2 regions of the Sinorhizobium sp. RAC02 genome follow, and region 2 is predicted to be linked to the other one. Evidence: riboswitches for the same ligand, from Rfam matches in the RefSeq annotation. Region 2 holds a riboswitch; the other holds the start of a gene.

Region 1 (4,113 bases), 670 kb from region 2:
GCTCAAGATGCTGACCGGGCAGCTCGAGCCGGACAGCGGCACGGTGAAGCTCGGCACCAACCTGGAGATCGCGACCCTCGACCAGCGCCGCGAGGACCTGAACCTCGACGACACGCTCGCCCATTACCTGACCGACGGCCGCGGCGAGACGCTCATCGTCAACGGCGAGCAGCGCCACGTCACCGGCTACATGAAGGAATTCCTGTTCCAGCCCGAACAGTCCCGCACGCCGATCCGCAACCTGTCCGGCGGCGAGCGCGCGCGGTTGATGCTGGCCCGCATCCTGTCGCGGCCGACCAACCTCTTGATCCTCGACGAACCGACCAACGACCTCGACATCGAGACGCTGGACCTGTTGCAGGAGATCGTCGCGGGTTTTGCCGGCACCGTGCTGCTCGTCAGCCATGACCGCGACTTCCTCGACCGCACCGTCACCTCGACCATCGCGCCCGCCGATCCGGAAAACCCCGACGGCCGCTGGATCGAATATGCCGGCGGCTATTCCGACATGATGGCGCAGCGCCGCGGCGCAATCGAGGAGAAGCGCAAGGCGGACAAGGCCGAGAAGGCGAAAGCCGCCGAGACAGCCACGGCCGCGTCGCCCGACAGCAAGGCCAAGGCAAAACTCTCCTACAAGCAGAAATTCGCGCTCGAAAACCTGCCGAAGGAGATGGCGAAGACGGAAAAGGAGATCGCCGCCCGCGAGGCAAAGATGGCCGATCCCGCCCTCTTCACCAAGGACCCGGCAACCTTCAACAAGCTTGCCGCCGAGATGGAAAAGCTGCGCGAGCAGCTCACCAAGATGGAAGAGGAATGGCTCGAGCTGGAAATGCTGCGGGAAGAGCTGGAAGGCTGAGACGGCCGCTGAGAACGTCGCCCAACCTCTCCTTCGTCATGCTCGGGCTTGACCCGAGCATCCACCGACCGCAGCCGCGGCATGGATCCTCGGCTCAGGGCCGAGGATGACGTTGCGAGTGGACCGGGATGGGGAAAACGGACGCGAGACCACCTGTTCCATCCGAAACAGCTTAAATTCCTCCGATATGGGAAAGTCTGATCACTGGATGAGAGGAGCTCATTCTGTAACCCGAAAGAGATCAGGAGAGTCCCATGCGCAAGTTCATTATCTCTGCAGTTGTCGCCGTCGTCGCTGCTGTTTCCTTCGCTGCCCCGTCCGAGGCCGGCTACTACGGCTACGGTCACAAGAGCTACGGTTACAACAGCTATGGCTACGGCCATCACGGCTACAAGCACTACCGCGTCAAGCGCCACTATGGTCACTACGGCCATCGCTGGGGCGGCCACTGGGGCGGCAAGGTCTATTACAAGAAGCGCCACTACAGCTACTACTAAGTTCTCGACGCTTTGAACGGTCAAGGCCCGGATGCTTGCTGCATCCGGGCCTTGACCGTTCCCGGCGATGGATTGATTCGCAAGGAAACTAGCGCTATCTAAAACGCTCGTGGTGATTTGGCCGGCCGGCTTGCAGCCACGTTAAACAAGTTGCTAAAGGGCCGCGCGAGGAAGACCCTTACGTGGACCGGTTGCGACATCGTTGCGGCCGGTTTTTGTTTTGGATCGAGTTGAGACATGCCCATCAAGATTCCCGATACGCTCCCCGCCTTCGAAACCCTCGTTCACGAGGGTGTGCGGGTGATGACCGAAACGGTGGCGATCCGGCAGGATATCCGCCCGTTGCAGATCGGGCTGCTCAACCTCATGCCGAACAAGATCAAGACGGAAGTGCAGATGGCGCGCCTCGTCGGCGCCTCGCCGCTGCAGGTGGAACTGTCGCTGGTGCGCGTCGGCGGCCACCGCGCGAAAAACACCTCGGAAGACCACCTGCTTGCCTTCTACGACACGTGGGAAGAGGTGCGTCACCGCAAGTTCGACGGCTTCATCATCACCGGCGCGCCGGTGGAAATCCTCGATTACGAGGACGTCACCTATTGGGACGAGATGAAGGAGATCCTCGACTGGACGCAGACCAACGTGCATTCGACGCTGAACGTCTGCTGGGGCGGCATGGCGGCGATCTACCATTTCCACGGCGTGCCGAAGCACACGCTGGAGGAAAAGGCATTCGGCGTCTACCGCCACCACAACCGCAAACCGTCGTCGGTCTTCCTCAACGGCTTCTCCGATAATTTCGAGGTCCCCGTCTCGCGCTGGACGGAAATCCGTGCGGAAGATATCCGCGCCGTACCAGGGCTTGATATACTGCTGGAATCGGACGAGACGGGGGTGTGCCTGGTGCAGGACAAGGCGAAGAATCTCTACATCTTCAACCATGTCGAATATGATTCGACATCCCTCGCCGACGAGTATTTCCGCGATGTTTCGGCCGGCGTGCCGATCAAGTTGCCGAAGAACTACTTCCCGCACAACGATCCGTCGCTGCCACCACAGAACCGCTGGCGTGGCCATGCACACCTGCTTTTCGGCAACTGGATCAACGAAATCTATCAAACCACGAGTTATGATCTGGAAAAGATCAGAACAGGAGCCTGACCATGAGCCGTGTCGTCATTCGCCCTTTGCATGCAGACGATGAAGGCGAATGGCGCCGCCTGTGGACCGCCTATCTCGCCTTCTACGAGACGATCCTGCCCGAGGAGATTTTTGCCACCACCTTCGCCCGGCTGACGGGCGAAGTGGCGGACGGCGAGTTCCGCGGCCTCCTCGCCACGCTCGACGGCAAGCCGGTCGGCCTCGCCCACTACCTGTTCCATCGCTCCTGCTGGACGATCGGCAATGTCTGCTATTTGCAGGATCTCTATGCCGACCCGGAGGTTCGCGGCTCCGGTATCGGGCGCGCGCTGATCGAAGGGGTCTATGCCAAGGCGAAGGAGGCGGGCTCGCCGGAGGTCTACTGGATGACGCAGGAGTTCAACGCCACCGCGCGCCAGCTCTACGACCGCATCGCCGACAAGACGCCCTTCATCATCTACCAGAAGACCTTCTAAGGGCCGATTCTCGAAAAGTATGACTTTTCGGTTGCGGGCCGGAAGGAATTGCAGCAGTTTGCCGCCCGCAATTGGGATCGGCGAGGAGACGCGAGCGTGGGTGCAGGGAATGAAATTTTCGGTCGCCTTGAGTCTGGCGAGACGGTCGAGCGCATCACGATCACCGGCGGCGGGTTGACCGCCCAGGTGCTGACCTGGGGCGCCGTCATCCAGGACCTCAGGCTCACGGGACATGACGCGCCGCTGGTGCTGGGCTTCGAAGATCTCCCCTCCTACCTCGCCCACTCTCCCTATTTCGGCGCGACGCCGGGGCGCTGCGCCAACCGCATCGGCGGCGGCCGGTTTGCAGTCGACGGCACCGAGTACCAGCTCGAATGCAACGAACGCGGCGTCTCGCACCTGCATGGCGGCAGCGACGGCATCGGTCGGCAGAACTGGCATATCGCCGATCACGGCAGCGACTTCGTCACCCTGACGCTGGCCGACCCCGCCGGCCGCGCCGGTTATCCCGGCACCTGCGCCATCACCTGCACCTATCGCCTGCCGGGCGATGGCGTGCTCTCCGTCGCCTACCAGGCGACGACGGATGCGCCCACACCGGTCAACCTCTGCCAGCACAGCTATTTCATCCTCGACGACACGGCCGACGCCCTCGGCCACGAGATCCGCCTCAGGGCCGAACATTATCTGCCGGTCGACGAGAACCTCATTCCGACCGGCGAAATCCGCTCCGTCGCGGGAACGCCGTTCGATCTCCGCGACTGGACGCCGCTCCGCCGGCAGACCGAAGAGGCTGGCGTCGCCTTCGACCACAATTTCTGCCTCTCGCCGGAGCGTCAGCAAAAGCGCACGGTCGCCGAGGTTCGCAGCCCCCTGTCCGGCATCTCGCTGGAGGTGCTGACCACGGAGCCGGGCGTACAGCTCTACACCGGCGCGAAGGTCGGCCCGCCGGTCCCAGGGCTCGATGGTCGCCGCTACGGAGCCTTTGCCGGCTTCTGCCTGGAAACGCAGGTCTGGCCGGATGCCGTCAATCACGCCGGCTTCCCGAATGCCATTCTCCGACCCGGCGAAACGCTGCGGCAGGAGACGGACTACGTCTTCCGCAAGGGGTGAGACCCTCGGGGTGCTGCGGCGCAACAAATTAGAA
Region 2 (4,113 bases):
TCACCGATGACGCCGGGACCGTTGACCTCGTCGACCTGGCCGTTCTGGTCGGTGATGTGCCAGTAGCGTGTCATCAGCCGCACGGCGACGTCGGAATGGTTGGATATGACGACGCGGTAACCCCAGACATAGCGGCTATCATCGGGGTCGGACTGGTCGGCCAGATAGTACGGCTCTACGGTCACTTCGATGTCGCGGGTTAGCGCACGATACATGGGCAAGCCTTGAACTGATTAGCTCCTGCTATTCTACAGGAATGTGGTTTCGTCAAGGATAAGCAAAGAGGCACCGGCCGCATCGGCCGGTGCCTCCGTATTTGTCCATCTGTCGCTGAAGGTCAGGCTTTGACCTTGGAGAGCGCGCGGGCAAAATCTTCGAGCAGGTCTTCGCTGTCCTCGATGCCGGCGGAAAAACGGACCGTGCCGGCCGACATGCCGAGTTCGGCACGCGCCTCGTCCGTCAGGTTCTTGTGCGTCGTCGTCGCCGGATGGGTGATCAGGCTCTTGGCGTCGCCGAGATTGTTGGAGATCTTCGCGACTTGCAGCGCATCCTGCAGCGCGAAGGCCGCTTCCTTGCCGCCCTTCAGCTCGAAGCAGACGAGCGTCGAGCCGCCCGTCATCTGCTTGGCGATGATGTCGGCCTGCGGGTGGTCCTTGCGGCCCGGATAGATCACGCTGGCAACCTGGCTTTGCTCGGCGAGGAAATCGGCGATGCGGCTGGCATTTTCCGTCTGCTGCTTGACGCGAAGCGGCAACGTCTCGATGCCCTTCAGCAGTGTCCAGGCGTTGAACGGCGACATGGCCGGGCCGGTGTGGCGGAAATAGTCGTGCAGATGCTCGTTGATCCATTCCTTGTCGGACAGCACGACGCCGCCGAGGCAGCGGCCCTGGCCGTCGATATGCTTGGTCGCGGAATAGACGACGACATGCGCGCCGAGTTCCAGCGGCTTCTGGAAGAGCGGCGTTGCAAACACGTTGTCGACGACGACCTTGGCGCCGATCTGGTTGGCAAGCTTGGCAACGCCGGCAATGTCGATGACTTCCAGCGTCGGATTGGTCGGGCTTTCCAGGAAGAACACTTTCGTGTTTTTCTGAATGGCCTTTTCCCAGTTGGAAAGGTCGCGTCCATCGACCAGCGTGCATTCGATGCCGTATTTCGGCGCGAGCGTCTCGACGACCCAGCGGCACGAACCGAACAGCGCGCGGGCGGCGACGATATGGTCGCCGGCCTTCAGCTGGCAGAGGATCGCAGCCGTCACGGCTGCCATGCCGGACGCGGTGGCGCGTGCATCTTCGGCGCCTTCCAGCAGGCACATGCGCTTTTCGAACATGTCGTTGGTCGGGCTGCCGTAGCGGGCGTAAATGAAGCCATCCGTCTCGCCCTTGAAGCGGGCTTCGGCCGCAGCCGACGTGTCATAGACGAAACCCTGCGTGAGGAAGATTGCTTCTGCGGTTTCGCCGTGCTGGGAGCGGGTGGTTCCGCCGTGAACGAGTTGGGTGGCCGGGCGCCAGGACTTGCTCATGTGATCGTCGCCTTCAAACAAAAAAACCGGCCGCAAAAGCAGGCCGGTTTTAAACCCGGCCTTTTTAGCTACTTGTTTTACGTGGCTGCAAGCCGGCCGGCCAAATCACCACGGGATAACCTTGCTAATACTGCTTGGCCGCGCTTGCGTCAATTGCCGGCATTTGGTTTTGTGCGGACCTTCTGATGGGACGATACGATGATGGCTTCTGCGGTGCGCAGCACGGGCATTCTGGCGGACAACGCCATTCGCGGCTTGTTCGACAGCGGACGGCTGACGAGTGAAACGCCCCTCGACGACGACCAGATCCAGCCGGCGAGCCTGGACCTGCGCCTCGGCGCGATCGCCTTTCGCGTGCGCGCCAGCTTCCTGCCCGGCCCGTCCCATCTCGTTGCCGACAAGCTTGACCGGCTGAAGCTGCACGTCATCGATCTGTCCGAGGGCGCGGTGCTGGAGACCGGCTGCGTCTATATCGTGCCGCTGATGGAAAGCCTCGACCTGCCGGCGGAACTCGCCGCCTCGGCGAACCCGAAAAGCTCCACCGGCCGCCTCGATATCTTCACCCGCGTCATCACCGATCGTGCCCAGGAATTCGATAAGATCCCGGCCGGCTATTCCGGCCCGCTCTATCTCGAAATCTCGCCGCGCACCTTCCCGATCGTCGTGCGTCGTGGCTCGCGCCTGTCGCAGATCCGCTTCCGCAAGGGCAAGGCCCTGCTCGGCGAGAGCGAACTGCTGGCGCTGCACGTGAGCGATACGCTGGTCGCCAGCGAAACGCCGAACGTTTCCGGCGGCGGCATCGCGCTGTCGATCGACCTCAAGGGCACCGGCCCGGAAGGCCTGATCGGCTACCGCGGCAAGCACCACACCTCCGTCGTCGATGTCGATCGCAAGAACCAGCACGATATCTTCGATTTCTGGGAGCCGCTGTTCAGCCGCGGCCGCAACGAACTGATCCTCGATCCGGATGAGTTCTACATTCTTGTCTCGCGCGAAGCCGTGCACGTCCCGCCGCTCTACGCCGCCGAGATGACGCCCTTCGATCCGCTCGTCGGCGAATTTCGCGTGCACTATGCCGGCTTCTTCGATCCGGGCTTCGGCCACGCCCCGGCCGGCGGCTCCGGCAGCCGCGCGGTGCTCGAAGTGCGCAGCCACGAAGTGCCCTTCATCCTAGAACACGGCCAGATCGTCGGCCGCCTCGTCTACGAGCACATGCTGGATACGCCGGAAGGCCTCTACGGCTCCGGTCTCGGATCGAACTATCAGGCACAGGGACTAAAACTCTCCAAGCATTTCCGCGTCGGATAAAGCTGCTCGCGAAGACGAGGTCACCGTTGTGTTGCGCTTGTGGTCCACAATGTTTGCAGCGGTGGCATCCTCTGTTATCAAACAAAACTCGCACGATGGTTGGTTTGATAACTGGTGCTCACGAACACGGTGCGGTGGCGCCGTCTTATAGAGGCACTGCCATTCGACTTTTGTCTCGGGCTTACACGGTATAGGCGAACAGGCTTGGCTGAGCGGATGGTGAATCACCCTTGGAACCAGTGCGCCTGCAGCATGCGCACTGAGTATTCATGTAATCGTGCGCTCGGCCCAAAAGAACGAGGCATGATGGGGCCAAGCTCTGGAGAGCAGTCATCAACTGTACCACGAGCATGAAAATGTCGCGTGAATGCACGGCATTTTTGCTCGGACGAGGCGCTAGTTAGTCATCGAACTATACCTTGATGAATTCTGGCTTCTCTGCTGGGGGTGGTGGGCGGGATTCTATGTATAGCATGCCCTCTTGTGCGGCTTGAGGTGTGCGCTGATTACGTTTACTGTTGAAGTATAGATGGCTTGAATTTTCTAGGAGGGTTTTCTTCCCCTCCCGTATAGTCAAAATTCTCCTCCTCAACGCCTATCGTAAACTCAACGATACTGCGAACGCCATTGGCGACCACGAATTTTGCCGAGGTAATCGTAAAACCGGTTGTTCCCCACACATAAGCACGCTGCGCGAAGTCATTCGAAAATATATCCAACCCATATTGCTGAATTTGAAGGGTCAAGCTCGACGGCGCTGGAAGTTTCATCGCCGCATATAGATCGGCGACGCTATCATATTCATCATCTGGAATGAAAATACTTGTATCAAAGAATTTCTGTACCACAGCAAAATTCGCTGGGCTAACATATCGACCAGGGCCATCAGTCATAAAGGAGTTCAGATCGACCGTAATCTGCTGCCCGCCTTCCGACTTCTCACGAAGCCTTTCCTCAAAATCCGATGGCGGCTGAAATGTCCCATACAGAAACGCAAGGGTTGCGTTCTCAACTGATACGGCACTCCAATGCTCAGTGTGAGTCATTGCCGTCTCCTTCTATGCTAGCGGGTGATTTTGCGATGGTGGAGCTTCCTCTACCCCCATTTCCGGAGATTTCGACAACAGAGGAAGAGGTTTCACCGGGGAAAGTGACAAATACAACGTAGTATTCTAAACCAGTCAAAGAAAACAACTTGTCATTCACGACGCTAAAAATACTTCTATTATCGAGTTCGCTTGGGGTAACGTAACTCTCAGCTTGCCCATCGTAATACTGAGATA

The links. Region 2 has a riboswitch for S-adenosylmethionine ahead of BSY16_RS13415 (O-succinylhomoserine sulfhydrylase). Riboswitches for the same ligand answer to the same signal wherever they lie in the genome.
Region 1: it holds a riboswitch for S-adenosylmethionine, as region 2 does, so the genes downstream of both, metA (homoserine O-acetyltransferase MetA) here and BSY16_RS13415 (O-succinylhomoserine sulfhydrylase) in region 2, are expected to answer to the same signal.

Annotation. Positions count from the first base shown of each region.
Region 1 covers NZ_CP016450.1:3,462,469-3,466,581, reverse strand. Annotated here, with positions in the region: gene BSY16_RS16630 (ABC-F family ATP-binding cassette domain-containing protein) at 1-856, shown strand, start outside; gene BSY16_RS16625 (hypothetical protein) at 1,111-1,353, shown strand; SAM riboswitch at 1,453-1,530, shown strand; gene metA (homoserine O-acetyltransferase MetA) at 1,591-2,511, shown strand; gene BSY16_RS16615 (GNAT family N-acetyltransferase) at 2,514-2,966, shown strand; gene BSY16_RS16610 (aldose epimerase family protein) at 3,063-4,079, shown strand.
Region 2 covers NZ_CP016450.1:2,789,480-2,793,592, reverse strand. Annotated here, with positions in the region: gene apaG (Co2+/Mg2+ efflux facilitator ApaG/CorD) at 1-215, opposite strand, end outside; gene BSY16_RS13415 (O-succinylhomoserine sulfhydrylase) at 338-1,522, opposite strand; SAM riboswitch at 1,566-1,644, opposite strand; gene BSY16_RS13410 (2'-deoxycytidine 5'-triphosphate deaminase) at 1,724-2,830, shown strand; gene BSY16_RS13405 (hypothetical protein) at 3,343-3,876, opposite strand; gene BSY16_RS31950 (hypothetical protein) at 3,863-4,113, opposite strand, start outside.